4 regions of the Pseudomonas sp. PDNC002 genome follow, and region 4 is predicted to be linked to each of the others. Evidence: predicted binding sites of a transcription regulator. Region 4 holds the regulator's gene; each other region holds the start of a gene.
The links. Region 4 encodes sigma-54, which starts transcription at its own class of promoters, with help from an activator protein. Its sites were predicted from a motif close to ANTGGCATNNANNTTGCTNT; they were not measured.
Positions count from the first base shown of each region.

Region 1: a site for sigma-54 is predicted at 2,105-2,124, ahead of JVX91_RS15715 (CmpA/NrtA family ABC transporter substrate-binding protein). Genes of this name have one in related genera too.
Region 2: a site for sigma-54 is predicted at 1,737-1,756, ahead of JVX91_RS10305 (pilin). Genes of this name have one in related genera too.
Region 3: a site for sigma-54 is predicted at 2,030-2,049, ahead of glnK (P-II family nitrogen regulator). Genes of this name have one in related genera too.

Region 1 is NZ_CP070356.1:3,401,945-3,406,200, forward strand. Features, by position in the region: gene JVX91_RS15710 (ANTAR domain-containing response regulator) at 214-792, opposite strand; gene JVX91_RS15715 (CmpA/NrtA family ABC transporter substrate-binding protein) at 795-1,997, opposite strand; gene acnB (bifunctional aconitate hydratase 2/2-methylisocitrate dehydratase) at 2,380-4,256, opposite strand, start outside.
Region 2 is NZ_CP070356.1:2,210,720-2,214,975, forward strand. Features, by position in the region: gene pilB (type IV-A pilus assembly ATPase PilB) at 1-1,577, opposite strand, end outside; gene JVX91_RS10305 (pilin) at 1,803-2,228, shown strand; gene JVX91_RS10310 (hypothetical protein) at 2,435-4,195, shown strand; gene rffA (dTDP-4-amino-4,6-dideoxygalactose transaminase) at 4,222-4,256, shown strand, end outside.
Region 3 is NZ_CP070356.1:857,926-862,181, reverse strand. Features, by position in the region: gene JVX91_RS04010 (RidA family protein) at 1-45, shown strand, start outside; gene JVX91_RS04005 (YifB family Mg chelatase-like AAA ATPase) at 42-1,532, opposite strand; gene JVX91_RS04000 (accessory factor UbiK family protein) at 1,571-1,834, opposite strand; gene glnK (P-II family nitrogen regulator) at 2,238-2,576, shown strand; gene JVX91_RS03990 (ammonium transporter) at 2,618-3,952, shown strand; gene JVX91_RS03985 (secondary thiamine-phosphate synthase enzyme YjbQ) at 4,058-4,256, shown strand, end outside.
Region 4 is NZ_CP070356.1:2,334,191-2,338,446, reverse strand. Features, by position in the region: gene lptA (lipopolysaccharide transport periplasmic protein LptA) at 1-380, shown strand, start outside; gene lptB (LPS export ABC transporter ATP-binding protein) at 380-1,105, shown strand; gene JVX91_RS10825 (RNA polymerase factor sigma-54) at 1,360-2,862, shown strand; gene raiA (ribosome-associated translation inhibitor RaiA) at 2,941-3,249, shown strand; gene ptsN (PTS IIA-like nitrogen regulatory protein PtsN) at 3,258-3,725, shown strand; gene rapZ (RNase adapter RapZ) at 3,728-4,256, shown strand, end outside.

The sequences.
Region 1 (4,256 bases), 1.1 Mb from region 4:
TGGGCCGCTTGCGCGGCGTGGTCGGGTGGACGCCGGGGTGCCTAGCCGGCGGCGGCCACTGCGATGCCCGATCGACTCCGGTCGATGGGCACGTCGGATGCCCGGAACCTGCCGGGCGCCCGCAGCATAGGGGCTGGTGCGCGCGTCGGGGGCCAGCCTGGCGGCTGGCGAAATGATCGCGCCATGCCGCCGCTGGCAGATGGCCGGCGGTTCTCAGTGCCCCAGCATCTCGTGCATCGCGATGATCTGCTCCGCAACCTGCGAAAGCTTCTGTTGGCGCCCCATGGCCTGGCGGCGCATCAGGGTGTAGGCCTCTTCCTCGGCGCAGCCCTTCATCTTCATCAGCAGCCCCTTGGCCAGCTCGATACGCTTGCGCTCGGCCAACTGCTGCTCGCGGGCCTGCAATTGGGCGCGCAATGCCTGGTCGCTCTCGAAGCGAGCCATGGCGACGTCGAGGATCGGCTGCAATCGCTCGGCCTGGATGCCTTCGACGATGTAGGCGCTGACCCCGGAACGGATGGCGTGGCGCATCACCTGCGGGTCGTGCTCGTCAGTGAACATGACGATGGGGCGCGGCTGGTCGCGGCTGACCAGCACCACCTGTTCCATCACGTCGCGGCCGGGGGATTCCGTGTCGATGAGGATCACGTCCGGGCGTAGGGTTTCCACGCGCTGCGCCAGGTCGACGGTCAGGCCAGATTCATCGATGACCTCGAAGCCGCATTCCACCAGGGCTGCCTTGAGGCGCCCGACCTTTTTCGGGGTGTCGTTGATCAGCAGGATGCGCAGCATGCTCAACCTCGCTCCGCCAGTGCATTGAGGTCGAAGCTGCGGGCATAGCCGGCCGGATCGCTGCCATCCCAGGGGCGGCCATCGATAAGGGTCGAGCTGCGCATTTCGGCATGCGGCACGCTGATGCCCACGGCGCTGGCGGCGTCGCGATACAGGTCGAGTCGTTGGACCTGGCGGGCGATGCCGAGGTAGTCGACGTCCTCACGCAGCAGGCCCCAGCGGCGGAACTGGGTCATGAACCACAGTCCGTCAGAGAGCCAGGGGAAGGTCGCCTGGCCGCCATTGAAGAAGCGCAGTGGGTGCGCGTCCTGCCAGGCGTGGCCCAGGCCGTCCTGGTAGCGGCCGAGCAGGCGCGGCTCGATGCTGGCGAGCGGGGCGTCGATGTATTCCTCGCCGCTGATCAACTGGGCGACGCTGCGCAGGTTGTCTTCGCTGGCTTCGATGAAGCGACTGGCATCGAGAATGCTCATGATCAGCGCGCGGGCGGTGTTGGGGTATTGCTCGACGAAGGCGCGGGTGGTGCCCAGAACCTTTTCCGGGTGGTCCGGCCAGATCTGCTGGCTGGTCGCGAGGGTGAAGCCCATGCCTTCGTCCACCGCCAGCGCGCCCCAGGGGCCGCCAGCGCAGAAGCCATCGATGCGGCCGGCTTTCAGGTGCTCGACCATCTGCGCCGGCGGCACCACCAGGCTGCGCACATCCTGAAGGGGATGGATGCCATGGCTGGCCAGCCAGTAGTACAGCCACATGGCGTGGGTGCCGGTTGGGAAGGTGTGGGCGAGGGTCAATTGCGCACCGTTCTGGCGCACATGCTGCTGGAGTGCTTCAGCGGAGGTCACGCCATCGCGCATCAAGGGGGTGGAGAGATTGATCGACTGGCCGTTCTGGCACAGCCCCATGAGCACGGCCATGTCGGTGGCCTGCGCTCCACCCAGACCGAGTTGCATGCCGTAGATGAGGCCATAGAGGCCCTGCGCGGCATCCAGTTCGCCGCTGAGGAGGCGGTCACGCAGTCCTGACCAGGAGCTCTGGCGTTGCAGGTTCAGCGTCAGCCCGTAGGGCTGGCCGAATCCCTGGGTTGCGGCCACCACCAGCGAGGCGGAGTCGGTGAGGGCCATGAAGCCCAGGTTGAGCGCGGTCTTCTCCGGGGCATCGGAGCCGGCCACCCAGGCCAGGTTGTCCAGGCGGCCGCTGCTGTTGTCGATCATCTGCACCTCTGAACGCAAAAGGCGTCGCGCCACCTCCCCATCGAGGAAAGGTGGGCGCGACGCCATTGTCGGGGACGATCCGCCGTTGGATCGTAGGTATCAGGTGGGCAGCAAGGGTTGTGCCAGGGGCGGGAAAAAAGAAGCCCCGCCATGGAGGGCGGGGCGCAGAGGAAGGGAGCGCACCTCTGGAGGGTTCCACAAGGGCACCTGAGCACGGATATCGGCAGGAGCCTGTTTTCCACCATAGACCCAGAAGGCGAGGGCGTAACCGGTCAATAAGTATTAGGCCCATCGTGAGTCCCGGCGGCGAGGGCTCTATGGCGGGCTTTCTGGAAAAGAAAAGCCCCGCACGAGGCGGGGCTTTTCGTCACGCTGGAATCACTCAGACCTGAACGGCCGGGATCTTCGCGTTGGCTGCAGCTTCACGGAACTCGGCGATCTGGTCGAAGCTCAGGTAGCGGTAGATATCGGCAGACATGCTGTCGATGTCCTTCGCGTAGGCCATGTACTCCTCGATGGTCGGCAGCTTGCCGATGATCGAAGCGACAGCGGCCAGCTCGGCGGATGCCAGGAACACGTCGGTGGCGTCGCCCAGACGGTTCGGGAAGTTACGGGTCGAGGTGGAGACCACGGTCGAACCGGTCTGTACGCGAGCCTGGTTACCCATGCACAGCGAGCAGCCCGGCATTTCCATGCGCGCGCCAGCCTTGCCGTAGATGCCGTAGTAGCCTTCCTCGGTCAGCTGGTGGGCGTCCATCTTGGTCGGCGGAGCCAGCCACAGACGGGTCGGAATGCCACCCTTGACCTTGTCCAGCAGTTTGCCGGCAGCGCGGAAGTGACCGATGTTGGTCATGCAGGAACCGATGAAGACTTCATCGATCTTGCGGCCTTGTACGCTGGACAGCAGGCGAGCGTCGTCCGGGTCGTTCGGAGCGCAGAGTACCGGCTCCTTGACGTCGGCCAGGTCGATCTCGATGACGGCGGCGTATTCGGCGTCCTTGTCGGCTTCCAGCAGTTGCGGGTTGGCCAGCCAGGCTTCCATCGCTTGCGCGCGGCGCTCCAGGGTGCGGGCGTCGCCGTAGCCTTCGCCGATCATCCAGCGCAGCAGGGTGATGTTGGACTTCAGGTACTCGGCGATGGCCTCTTCCGGCAGCTTGATGGTGCAACCGGCAGCCGAACGCTCGGCGGAGGCGTCGGACAGCTCGAAGGCTTGTTCGACGGTCAGGTCGTTCAGGCCTTCGATCTCGAGGATGCGGCCGGAGAAGATGTTCTTCTTGCCTTTTTTCTCGACGGTCAGCAGGCCAGCCTGGATCGCGTAGTAGGGGATCGCATGGACCAGGTCACGCAGGGTGATGCCCGGTTGCAGCTTGCCCTTGAAGCGCACCAGAACCGATTCCGGCATGTCCAGCGGCATGACGCCGGTGGCAGCGGCGAAGGCGACCAGGCCGGAACCGGCCGGGAAGCTGATGCCGATCGGGAAGCGGGTGTGCGAGTCGCCGCCGGTGCCGACGGTGTCAGGCAGCAGCATGCGGTTCAGCCAGCTGTGGATGATGCCGTCGCCCGGACGCAGGGAGACACCGCCGCGGGTCATGATGAAGTCCGGCAGGGTGTGGTGGGTCTTGACGTCGATCGGCTTCGGATAGGCAGCGGTGTGGCAGAAGGACTGCATCACCAGGTCGGCGGAGAAGCCCAGGCAAGCCAGGTCTTTCAGCTCGTCGCGGGTCATCGGGCCGGTGGTGTCCTGGGAACCGACGGTGGTCATCTTCGGTTCGCAGTAGGTGCCCGGACGTACGCCCTGGCCTTCGGCCAGACCGCAGGCGCGGCCAACCATTTTCTGGGCGAGGGTGAAGCCCTTGCCGCTGTCGACCGGAGCTTCCGGCTTCTTGAACAGGTCGGAGGCACCCAGACCCAGCTCGGCGCGGGCCTTCTCGGTCAGGCCACGGCCAACGATCAGCGGGATACGGCCGCCGGCGCGGACTTCGTCCAGCAGGACCGGAGTCTTCAGCTCGAAGGTGGTGACCACTTCGCCGCTGTCATGACGCACGACCTTGCCTTCGTACGGGTACACGTCGATGACGTCGCCCATGGCCAGGTTGGTGCAGTCGAATTCGATCGGCAGGGCGCCGGCGTCTTCCATGGTGTTGTAGAAGATCGGGGCGATCTTGGTGCCGAAGCAGAAGCCGCCAGCGCGCTTGTTCGGAACGTAGGGGATGTCGTCGCCGAAGAACCACAGCACCGAGTTGGTGGCGGACTTACGGG
Region 2 (4,256 bases), 120 kb from region 4:
CCTTCCTCCATGATAATCCGCTGCAAGGCTGGCGTGATTTTAACCACTTCATAAATACCGACTCGACCTTTATAACCGCCCTTGCAATTTTCACACCCGACGGGGGAGTACAGTTTGAAGGACCCGATCTTGTCCTCCGGGAAGCCTTCATGCAGCAGAGCATCTCGAGGCACGTCGTGTTCTTTTTTGCAGGTCGGGCAGAGTTTACGAGCGAGTCGCTGGGCAATGATCAGGTTGGTGGAGGTCGCCAGGTTGAAGGATGCGACACCCATGTTAAGCAAGCGCGTCAGTGTCTCGGCGGCACTGTTGGTGTGCAGTGTAGACATTACCATGTGGCCGGTTTGAGCGGCTTTGATGGCGATTTCCGCCGTTTCCAGGTCACGGATCTCGCCGACCATGATCACGTCGGGATCTTGGCGCAGGAATGCCCGGAGCGCTTGGGCGAAGTCCATCCCTTGGCGGGGGTTGACGTTGACCTGGTTGATACCTTCGAGGTTGATCTCCACCGGGTCTTCTGCAGTGGAAATATTGATGTCCGGGGTGTTGAGGATATTCAGGCCGGTGTAGAGCGAGACGGTCTTTCCCGATCCGGTCGGGCCTGTCACCAGAATCATGCCTTGCGGTTGCTTGAGCGCATCCATGTAGAGCTGCTTCTGAGCATCCTCGTAGCCCAGGGCGTCGATACCCATCTGGGCGCTCGCGGAGTCGAGAATCCGCATGACGATCTTCTCGCCCCACAGGGTTGGCAGGGTGTTGACGCGGAAGTCGATGGATTTGCTCTTCGATACTCGCATCTTAATGCGGCCGTCCTGAGGCTTGCGTCGCTCAGAGATATCCAGGCCGGCCATTACCTTCAGGCGCGCGGAGATACGACTGGCCAATTGGATTGGGGGCTTGGCCGTCTCGTGCAGCATGCCGTCGGTGCGGAAGCGCACGCGGTAGACTTTCTCGTAGGGCTCGAAGTGCAGGTCGGAAGAGCCGCCCTTGATGGCATCCAGAAGCATCTTGTTGACGAAGCGCACCACTGGCGCGTCATCTGCGTCGCCCCCAATGGGCTCATCCTTGTGCTCGGTGTTGCCACTCTCGATGTCTAGTCCGTCGAGATCGACATCGCCCAGATCGTCCAGCCCGCCAGTGACGCTTTCGAATAGCTTTTCGATAGCCTCACCGAGCTTGTCATCCTCCACCAGGATGGCTTCCGTGGTGAGGCCTGTACTGAACTGGACGTCCGTGATGGCTTGGTGGTTGGTCGGGTCCGAGAGGCCGACAAATAGCTTGTTGCCGCGACGCCACAGCGGGAGCACCCGGTGTTGGCGGATTAGCTTCTCACTCACCAGTTCCTTCGGGAGGCTCTCTCGATCAAGGCTGCTGAGGTCGCAGAAAGCCACGCCGAACTGCTCTGCGGCCAGTTCGGTCAGTGGTCTGCTTTTGACCAGCTTGTTTTGTACGAGGTAAGTCACCAGCGACAGCTTATTTCGCTGTGCCTGGAGCTGAGCTTGCTGCGCGCTTTTCTCATCGAGAAGCTCGGAGTGCACCAGCTGGCGGGCGAGGCCTGACAGCACGACTTGATCGTTCATTGGAGGATGGCCAGAAAAGATGTTCGGTGCCTTATATCGTAGATGGTCCTGAGTGCCAAATGTGCTGAATAAAACTGACGAAAAGCGTCACTTCCTGCGTAAATTCGTTTTACTTTGTAGGCAAATTCTCTCCTGATGCCTGAAATTCAGGTGCTCGATATTGGCACGGAAGCTGCTTTTCCGAAGGCAGGTCCTACGACCTCGTCTAAAAACCTGGAGAGAAATATGAAAGCTCAAAAAGGCTTTACTCTGATCGAATTGATGATCGTTGTTGCGATCATCGGCATTCTGGCCGCCATCGCTCTGCCGGCCTATCAGGACTACACCGTGCGTGCGCGTGTGAGTGAAGGTCTGGTTCTGGCTTCTGCTGCTAAGACCGCTGTAGCAGAAAACGCTGCAAACGGTACTTCTCCGCTGAGCGCTGGCTGGACTGCTCCAACTGCCACCAAGAACGTATCCAGCGTTTCGGTTAACGGCGGCACTGGCGAAATCTCCGTCGTGTACCAAGCTGCCGCTGGTAGCGTGAACCTCAAACTGACTCCGTCTTCGGGTGGCTCCGCACTGAGCGCCGGTGCCGTTCCGACCGGTGCTATCACCTGGAAGTGCACCACTTCTACCGATGCGAAGTATGTTCCTGCTGAATGCCGCTGATTGCTCTTTGGCATAACGGCGTCTGGTGGTAATGAAAGGCCCTCTTAGGAGGGCTTTTCTGTCTCTGTAAGGATTGGCAGCAAATGCGGAATCATTGGTGGTGGACGGTACCCTGCCTTGCTCTGTTGGGCTTGGCGCTACTTTATTGGCCGGTCAACTCTCTGGGGTACGTCTGGGATGATACGACTCTATTTCTAGATAGCCCGTTGCTGCGTAATCCCGACGACATCTGGGTTTCACTTAGTACTCAATTGCTGCCAGGCACAACGTACTTCCGGCCGGTGGTGCTGCTAACGTTCATCGCCGAGTTCAAGCTGTTTGGTGTGCGTCCTGACATCTCTCATGCGTTTAACTACTTCATTCTGCTAGTCAATTGCACCACGATCGGATTTCTCGCGTGGCATCTTTCGCGCGGGAGGAGGGAGCGGGAGCGAATGCTTCGGGCTGCATTCGCCGTACTCATTTATGGATGCAATCCGGTACTTCTCGAGTCGGCAGCATGGGTATCTGGGCGTTTCGACCTTCTAGTCACAGCCTTTGCACTATTAGGCTTGTTGAGCCTTTCCTGCGCGCGGGGCTTGACTCGAGATCTGCTGGTCACTAGCTGTTTTCTATTCGCCATCGGTTCAAAGGAGATGGCGATTACGTTTCCCGCGTTAATTGTATTGTGGTTGTGGCTCGATAAGCGGCCTCCGGCGGGGCTCAGGGCTCGAGTCAGTTCAATCCTGAGCGCTGAAAATCGGCGCTTGTACGTGTTCATTTTGATCGCTGGCACTGCGTATGTTGCGCTACGCTTTTCGCTCTTTGGTGGTTTGTTCAAGAATGACGACTCTCTGGGGCAGGATTTTATTGCTCGCATTGCATTCGTCGGTCAAACCCTCTGGTTTTATCTCCATATGGCTGTTTGGCCTTTCGCCGATCTGAGCCCTATTCACCCATTTGATGCGGCAGCGATGACCGCGAATCAGAAGTTGACTGGCGTATCCATTGTACTGGCATTCATTAGCGTATTGCTGCTGTTAGCAGTTCGAGGGAAAAGGGTTGGGCTTCTTCTGCTGTGTGGCTTGTTAGCACTGCTCCCTGTTTTGAATATTGCTCCTTTGCTGATCAGCGGAAACATTGGTCAGGAGCGCTTCCTCACATTGCCAGTTGCGTTCCTTGCATTGGCGTTGGCGCAGGTGTCAATTCCAACAAGCGCGCTATCTGAGGCTATGCGTCGATTACTGCCGTGGCTTGGCGGTGCATTGGTCCTCGTATGGCTTGCTCTTGGCGCGTTGAATATTCGCCTGAATACTCCGCTTTGGGGAAGTGAGCAGTCTCTATGGGCATGGGCATTCGAGAAGGTGCCGGAGTCCGACTACGTCCGCTTCAATTACGTTGCATCCCTGCTGTTCTATCAGCGTGAAGATGAGGCCGAGCGGCTGTTGTCCGAATTTGAAAAGACGCCTGCCGGGCTGTCGAGCAGGATGAAGGGGCTGAAGGGGCAGTTATTGATACGCCAGCAAAAGTATGCGGAGGGGCTGGCGATGTTGGATGCGGGCCTTGTTGGAGAGTACCAGCCGCATAAGGAAATTCTTGAGAAAGGGATCGACATAAATAAGACAAAAATTGTTCTGAATGGATACTCAGGTACTTGGTATATACGCTTCGTTTATGGCGCAAAAGCTGAGGCGTACTTGTATCTTGGGGATTATGAAGAGCTGAATAGAAGTTTGGATGTGATGAACTTCTATGATTCAAGCTATGCGGTAATACCGATGTATCGTGCCTTTGGTGCCTATGCACAGAACGATATAGAACAGGGGAATCGCCTTTTTGCAGAGTCTATAGAGAGGTTCTCCAAGCCAGTGGGGGATTCTGCATATGCTGTGCGTGCCGATTTTATAAAGCGTTTTTGCACAACGCGCTCTGATCAACTGGTCTGCAGAGAGAAAGAGAAAGTACTTTCTTCCCGTGAAGGGTCCTAGTGGGTGGAATGTATGGAGATTGCAGCATGAAGAACCTTGTTCCCTTCAACAAGCCCGCCAT
Region 3 (4,256 bases), 1.5 Mb from region 4:
GTCGAATTGAACCTCGTGGCTGTCGCGGAAGGCCTGTCCCGCTAGTGTCCCGCGCGGTACTGCAGCGCTTCGGCCAGGTGCGGTCGGGCAATGGCATCCGTCTGTTGCAGGTCGGCGAGGGTGCGCGCCACCTTGAGAATTCGGTGCAGGGCGCGCAGTGACAGGTTCAGGCGCTCGCCGGCTTTCTCCAGCCAAGCCTGATCGTCTGGGCTTAATGCACAATATTGGTGCATTTTCTTCAGGTCGAGAAAAGCGTTGGCGCAGCCTTGACGACTGAGCTGGCGCTGGCGTGCGGCGGCGACCTGTACGGCCAACTCGGCGCTGCTGATGCTCGGGCCGCTGGGCGCGAGGCTGGTGCTCTCGCGGCTGACGGTGAGGTGCAGGTCGATGCGGTCCAGCAATGGACCGGAGAGCTTGGCGCGATAGCGCTGGATCTGCTCCGGCGAACAGCGGCAGCGCCCGCTGGGGTCGCCGAGATATCCACATGGGCAGGGGTTCATCGCCGCGACCAGTTGGAAGCGTGCCGGGAAGCGGACGCGGCCGTTGGCGCGGGAGATGACGATTTCGCCGCCTTCCAGGGGTTCACGTAGCACTTCCAGAACTTTCCGATCAAATTCCGGAAGCTCATCGAGAAAGAGCACACCTTCGTGCGCCAGCGTGATCTCTCCCGGCTGTGGGCGGCTGCCTCCACCCACCAGCGCTGGCGCGGAGGCGGTGTGGTGCGGTTGCCTGAAGGGGCGCTGCGGCCAGTGAGTCAGCGGCCCGCGACCTGCCACGGAATGGATCGCCGCAACCTGCAGCGCCTCGTCTTCGTCCAGCGGCGGCATCAGGCCGGGCAGGCGGCTGGCGAGCAGCGTCTTGCCGGTGCCGGGTGGGCCGCTGAGCAGGAGGTTGTGGGCGCCTGCGGCAGCGACCAGCAGGGCGCGCTTGGCGGCGGTCTGTCCCTGGACTTCGGCGAGGTCGGGGTAGGGCGGCGTGGCGCGCAGCAGGCCGTTGGCCTCGTAGGGGCGCAGGCGCTCCTGGCCGCTGAAGTGCGCAGCCAGCTCCAGCAAGTGGCCCACGGCGTAGACGGTCAGGCCGCTGGCGAGACTGGCTTCCTCGGCATTTTCCTTCGGCACCACCAGTGCGCGTCCGGCGGCACGGGCGGCCAGTGCGGCGGGCAGCACGCCAGGCACTGGGCGCAGGGCGCCGGAAAGCGCCAGCTCGCCGAGGCATTCCAGGTCGTGCAGGCCCGCCGCGTCAGCCAACTGGCCGCTGGCGGCAAGGATGCCCAGGGCGATGGCGAGATCGAAGCGACCGCCGTCCTTCGGCAGGTCGGCGGGGGCAAGATTCAGAGTAATGCGGCGGCTGGGAAAATCGAAACCGGCGTTCAGCAGGGCGCTGCGGACGCGGTCCTTGCTCTCCTTCACGGCGCCTTCGGGCAGGCCGACGAGGGTCAGCGAGGGCAGGCCGTTGGCAAGGTGCGCCTCGACGGTGACACCGGGGGCTTCCACGCCGACCTGGGCGCGGCTATGGACGATGGCGAGGGACATGGATCACTCCTTGATCGCATGCGGCCCGCCGTCGGGGCTTACTCGGCGGCGGGCGGCGAGAGTTTGGCTTCCATCTCCGCGACCTTGGCTTCCAGTGCCTCGAGACGGGCGCGGGTACGGGCGAGAACCACCATCTGGCTGTCGAACTCGTCGCGGCTGACCAGGTCGAGCTTGCTGAAGGCACTCTGCATCAGAACCTTGAACTGAGCTTCCAGCTCGGCCTTCGGCAGGGGCGATTCGCCACCGAACAGGCGTCCGGCTTGTTGGCTGATGGCATCGAGGAAGGCTTTGGGCGGCAGCATGGTTCATGGGTTCCGGATTGAATCAGAGCGCAGTCTATCACGCAGCCGACGGCGGCTGCGGCGCGAGAGGTTGCACGCTTTTTGAGCAGTGCGCCCGCTCGCTGTGCGCGTTTTCGGTGCGCCGCGAGGGCGCTGGCGATTCGCCAGAAAGCCATTCTTTTCGCCAAGTACCTGATGCCGTGGGCATTTCCGGGAACTGGCAAGCTTCATGCTTTGGGGCATACATGGCGTGCACCGATGCAGTTCCGGTGCGGCAGGCGAGGCAGGGGATCGCTTCGTGGAAGGCAGTCGGAGTGCTGAGGTAGGGCGGCCGGCGCATTACAAAAGCCAGACACTGCGCTTAGACTTGTCCCCGGGTTCGTTCTTCCTGGGGCGGGTCCACCAAAACACGGGAGAGAGTTACATGAAGCTAGTCACAGCCATCATCAAGCCGTTCAAGCTGGACGACGTTCGTGAGTCGCTGTCCGAGATCGGCGTGCAGGGCATCACTGTGACCGAAGTCAAAGGCTTCGGCCGGCAGAAGGGTCACACCGAGCTGTACCGTGGCGCGGAATACGTTGTCGATTTCCTGCCGAAGGTGAAGATCGACGTCGCCATCGCCGATGACCAGCTGGATCGTGTTATCGAAGCCATCACCAAGGCCGCCAACACCGGGAAGATCGGTGACGGCAAGATCTTTGTCGTAAATCTGGAACAGGCCATTCGTATCCGTACCGGCGAAACCGGCACCGACGCGATCTAAGCCAAGCCCACACCGAACCCCACGCCCCAGGAGAAACAACAATGACTCTGCGCAAATACGCAGGGCTAGGCGCCCTATTGCCCCTCGCAATGCCCGGTCTGGCCTTGGCTGACGAGGCTGCGGCCCCCGTCCTGAACAGCGGTGACACCGCCTGGATGCTGATTTCCAGCGCCCTGGTGCTGCTGATGACCATCCCCGGCCTGGCCCTGTTCTACGGCGGCATGGTGCGCGCCAAGAACGTCCTGTCGATCATGATGCAGTGCTTCGCGATCACCGCGCTGATCAGCATCCTCTGGGTCGTCTACGGCTACAGCCTGGCCTTCGATACCGTCGGTATGGAAAAGGGCGTGGTCAACTTCGCTTCCTTCGTCGGCGGCTTCGACAAGGCCTTCCTCAGCGGCCTGACCAGCACCGGCCTGACCTCCGCCGCCGCGCTGTTCCCGGAAAGCGTCTTCGTGATGTTCCAGATGACCTTCGCGATCATCACCCCGGCCCTGATCGTCGGCGCCTTCGCCGAGCGCATGAAGTTCTCGGCCATGCTGATCTTCACCGCGCTGTGGTTCACCCTGGTCTACGCACCGATCGCCCACATGGTCTGGAGCGGTGACGGCGGCCTGCTGTGGGACTGGGGCGTGCTCGACTTCGCCGGTGGCACCGTGGTGCACATCAACGCGGGTATCGCCGGCCTGGTCGCCTGCCTCGTGCTGGGCAAACGCAAGGGCTACCCGACCGCTGCCATGGCGCCGCACAACCTGGGCTACACCCTGATCGGCGCCGCGCTGCTGTGGGTAGGCTGGTTCGGCTTCAACGCCGGTTCCGCCGCCGCCGCCAACGGCACCGCCGGCATGGCCATGCTGGTCACCCAGATCGCCACCGCCGCCGCCGCCCTGGGCTGGATGTTCGCCGAGTGGATCACCCACGGTAAGCCGAGCGCCCTGGGCATCGCTTCGGGTGTGGTTGCCGGCCTGGTTGCCGTCACCCCGGCCGCCGGTACCTGCGGCCCGATGGGCGCCATCGTGATCGGTCTGGCTGCCGGCGTGATCTGCTTCTTCGCCGCCACCAGCCTCAAGCGTGCTGTTGGTTACGACGACTCCCTGGATGCCTTCGGCGTGCATGCTGTTGGCGGCATCGTCGGCGCCCTGCTCACCGGCGTGTTCGCCGCTCCCGCTCTGGGCGGCTTCGGCACCGTGACCGACATCGGCGCCCAGCTGTTCACCCAGTTCAAGGGTGTGGCCTTCACCATCGTCTACACCGGTATCGTCAGCTTCGTGATCCTCAAGGTCCTGGACCTGGTCATGGGCCTGCGCGTCACCGAGGAAGAGGAAACCGTGGGTCTGGACCTCTCCCTGCACAACGAACGCGGCTACAACCTGTAAGGGTTTGCACAAGTTCGACGAAGGGCGCCCTCGGGCGCCCTTTGTTTTTTTGAACATCACGCTAGAATGCGCGCGCATCACCGTAGCTGACGGAGGTAGCCCGCCATGTGGCAGCAGAAATCCATCACCCTGCGCCCTCGCCCGCGAGGTTTCCACCTGGTCACCGACGAGATCCTGGCCGCGCTGCCGGAGCTGTCGCAGTGCCGGGTCGGCCTGCTGCACCTGCTGTTGCAGCACACGTCCGCTTCGCTGACGGTGAACGAGAATGCCGACCCGTCGGTACGCCGCGACTTCGAGCGGTTCT
Region 4 (4,256 bases):
GCGACGTGGTGGTGACCCAGGGCAGCATGAAGCTGACCGGCAACACCGTTACGCTCAAGCAGAACAAGGACGGCGACATCGAAGTCGTTACCTCGGTCGGCAAGCCCGCCTACTTCGAGCAGAAGCCGGCGCCGGAAAAGCAGATCACCCAGGCCTACGGCCTGACGATCCAGTACTTCGTCACCCAGAACCGCGTCGTCCTGATCGACCAGGCCAAGGTAATCCAGGAAGGCAACACCTTCGAAGGCGAGAAGATCGTCTACGACACCCAGCGCCAGATCGTCAACGCAGGCCGCGCCACCGGCGCCCAGGTGACCACGCCGCGCCCGCGTATCGACATGGTCATCCAGCCCAAGAAAAAGCAGGATCAAGCGCAGTAATGGCAACGCTAACCGCGCAGCACCTCGCCAAGAGCTACAAGAGCCGGCAAGTCGTCCGCGATGTCAGCATGAGCATCGAAAGCGGGCAGATCGTCGGCCTGCTCGGCCCCAACGGAGCGGGCAAGACCACCTGCTTCTACATGATCGTCGGCCTGGTCCGCGCCGATCAGGGAATCGTGCGCATCGACGAGCAGGACGTCACGCACCTGCCCATGCACGGCCGCGCGCGCGCAGGCATCGGCTACCTGCCCCAGGAAGCCTCGATCTTCCGCAAGCTGTCGGTGGCGGACAACATCGGCGCCATCCTGGAAACCCGTAGCGACCTCGATCGCGCCGGCCGCCAGGAAGCCCTGGAAAGCCTGCTCGAGGAATTCCACATCCACCACATCCGCGACAACCTCGGCATGAGCTTGTCCGGCGGTGAACGCCGCCGTGTGGAAATCGCTCGCGCCCTGGCCAGCTCGCCGAAGTTCATCCTGCTGGACGAACCCTTCGCCGGCGTCGATCCGATCTCCGTAGGCGACATCAAGCAGATCATCCATCACCTCAAGGCCAAGGGTATCGGTGTACTGATCACCGACCACAACGTCCGCGAAACCCTGGATATCTGCGAGACGGCGTACATCGTCAACGACGGTCAGCTGATCGCCGAAGGCAGCGCCGAAAGCATCCTCGCCAACGACCTGGTGAAGGAAGTCTACCTGGGCCACGAGTTCCGCCTCTAAGGCCCCACACCGCGCCCTGCCTGGGCGCGGCAGCCAATCCCTCCCCTCGCCCGTGGCGCGGCTCGCCTGCCGCTCCACGACGCATTCGGCTGCCCGGCATCCCCTGGCGCAACCGGGTTGTAACGAAAGGTCGACAGCCTCTAGGCAAAGCGTCCAAACTCAGGCATATAATTTGCTTCCTCGCGGCGCCCCGGCGTCCGTAGTCGTGGATATGGCGCGCTTTGCGCCAGCGAACAAGGTGCCTAGTTCCAGCCATGAAACCATCGCTAGTCCTCAAGATGGGCCAGCAGCTGACGATGACCCCGCAGCTGCAACAGGCCATCCGACTGCTCCAGCTCTCCACGCTGGACCTCCAACAGGAAATCCAGGAAGCCCTGGAGTCCAACCCGATGCTGGAGCGCCAGGAAGAGGGCGAGGACTACGACAACAGCGACCCCATGGCCGACGGCGCCGAGTCCGCCGTCAACGGCACCAGCAGCAACTCCCAGGACAACTTCCAGGAAAGCACCACGCCCAACGCCGACAGCCTCGACGAGGACCAGTGGGCCGAGCGCATCCCCAACGAGCTTCCCGTCGATACCGCCTGGGAAGACATCTACCAGACCAGCGCCAGCAGCCTGCCCAGCAACGACGACGACGAGTGGGACTTCACCTCCCGCACCTCCGCCGGCGAGAGCCTGCAGAGCCACCTGCTGTGGCAACTGAACCTGGCACCGATGTCCGACACCGACCGCCTGATCGCCCTGAGCATCATCGACGGCATCAACGACGACGGTTACCTCGAAGAATCCCTCGACGACATCCTCGTCTCCATCGACCCCGAACTGGGCGTGGAAATGGACGAAGTGGAAGTCGTCCTGCGCCGGGTCCAACAGCTCGAACCCGCCGGTGTCGGCGCACGCAACCTGCGCGAATGCCTGCTGCTGCAGCTTCGCCAGATGCCCGCCAAGACCTACCTGCTGACCGAGGCCCTGAAGCTGGTTTCCGACCACCTCGACCTGCTCGGCAGCCGTGACTACAGCCAGCTGATGCGCCGCATGAAGCTCAAGGAAGACGAGCTGCGCGAGACCATCGAACTGATCCAGTCGCTGCACCCACGCCCCGGTTCGCAGATCGAGTCCGGCGAAGCCGAGTACGTGGTGCCGGATGTCATCGTCCGCAAGCACAACGAACGCTGGCTGGTGGAGCTGAACCAGGAAGCGGTGCCACGCCTGCGCGTGAACTCGCAGTATGCCGGCCTCGTGCGCCGCGCCGACTCCAGCGCCGACAACACCTTCATGCGCAACCAGCTGCAGGAAGCGCGCTGGTTCATCAAGAGCCTGCAGAGCCGCAACGAGACGCTGATGAAGGTGGCGACGCAGATCGTCGAGCACCAGCGCGGCTTCCTCGAGTACGGCGAGGAGGCGATGAAGCCGCTGGTCCTGCACGACATCGCCGAAGCCGTCGGCATGCATGAATCGACCATCTCGCGCGTCACCACGCAGAAGTTCATGCACACGCCGCGCGGCATCTTCGAGCTGAAATATTTCTTCTCCAGCCACGTCAGCACCTCCGAGGGCGGCGAGTGCTCGTCCACCGCGATCCGCGCCATCATCAAGAAACTGGTCGCGGCTGAAAGTCCGAAAAAGCCATTGAGTGACAGCAAGATCGCTGGTTTACTGGAGGCACAGGGCATTCAAGTGGCACGTCGCACCGTAGCCAAATACCGGGAGTCCCTAGGAATCTCTCCCTCCAGCGAGCGTAAACGGCTGGTGTGACGTTGATCCACGCCAAGGTGTTCCGGCGGCAGGCCAAATAACCTGCCACTTACACACGGGCAATAAGGAGAAAGCGGTATGCAAGTCAACATCAGTGGACATCAACTGGATGTGACCGACGCCCTGCGCGACTATGTCGGCGAGAAACTAGGCCGACTGGAGCGCCACTTCGACAAGATCACCAATGTTCAGGTCATCATGGAGGTCGAGAAGCTGAAGCAGAAAATCGAAGCCACCCTGCACATCGCCGGAGGCGAAGTGGTGGCCTGTGCCGAGCATGAAGACATGTACGCGGCTATCGACCTTCTTACCGACAAACTCGACCGCCAGCTGATCAAGCACAAGGAAAAATACCTCGAACGCCAGCAAGGTGTGGGCGTTCGTTAACCCCCTCTATGATCCGACTTGAGCAAATCCTGACCCCCGGCCGTTCCCTCGTGAACGTGCCGGGCGGCAGCAAGAAACGTGTCCTCGAACAAATCGCCAACCTGGTGGCTCGCGAGCTGCCGGGTTTCGATTCCCAAGACATCTTCGACAGCCTGGTGGCCCGGGAACGCCTGGGCTCCACCGGTTTCGGCAATGGCATCGCCATTCCGCACTGCCGCCTCCCCGGCTGCCAGTCGCCCATCAGCGCCATCCTGCACCTTGACCACCCGGTAGACTTCGACGCCCTCGACGGCGCTCCGGTGGACCTGGTGTTCGTGCTGCTGGTGCCGGAAGCCGCTACCGAGGAGCACCTGGAACTGCTCCGGCAGATCGCTTCCATGCTCGACCGTTCCGACGTCCGCGACCGCCTGCGCCACGCCGCCAACGGCGAGGACCTGTACCGGATCGTCGTGGACTTCCAGAACAACGGGCACTGATCATGCGCCTGATCATCATCAGTGGAAGGTCCGGCTCGGGCAAGAGCACCGCGCTCAATGTGCTCGAGGACAACGGCTTCTACTGTATCGATAACCTGCCGGCAAGCCTCCTTCCGGATCTGGCCCAGCGCGCGCTGCTACACACCGAACTGCTGCACCCGCAGGTTGCGGTCTCCATTGATGCACGCAACTTGCCCAGCCAACTGCAACGCTTCCCGGAACTGTTGCAGGAAGCGCGCGACAAGCACATTCAGTGCGACGTCCTGTATCTCGATGCGGACGATGAAACCCTTCTCAAGCGTTTCTCCGAGACGCGCCGCCGCCACCCGCTGACCAACGACACCCGCTCGCTGGCCGAAGCCATTGGCGACGAAACGAGCCTGTTGGCGCCCATCGCCGACCTGGCCGACCTCAAGCTCAACACCACGAACCTGAACCTGTATCAGCTGCGCGACGTACTCAAGCTGCGCCTGCTGAACAAGCCCGAACTGGGCACCGCGTTCCTGGTCGAATCCTTCGGTTTCAAGCGCG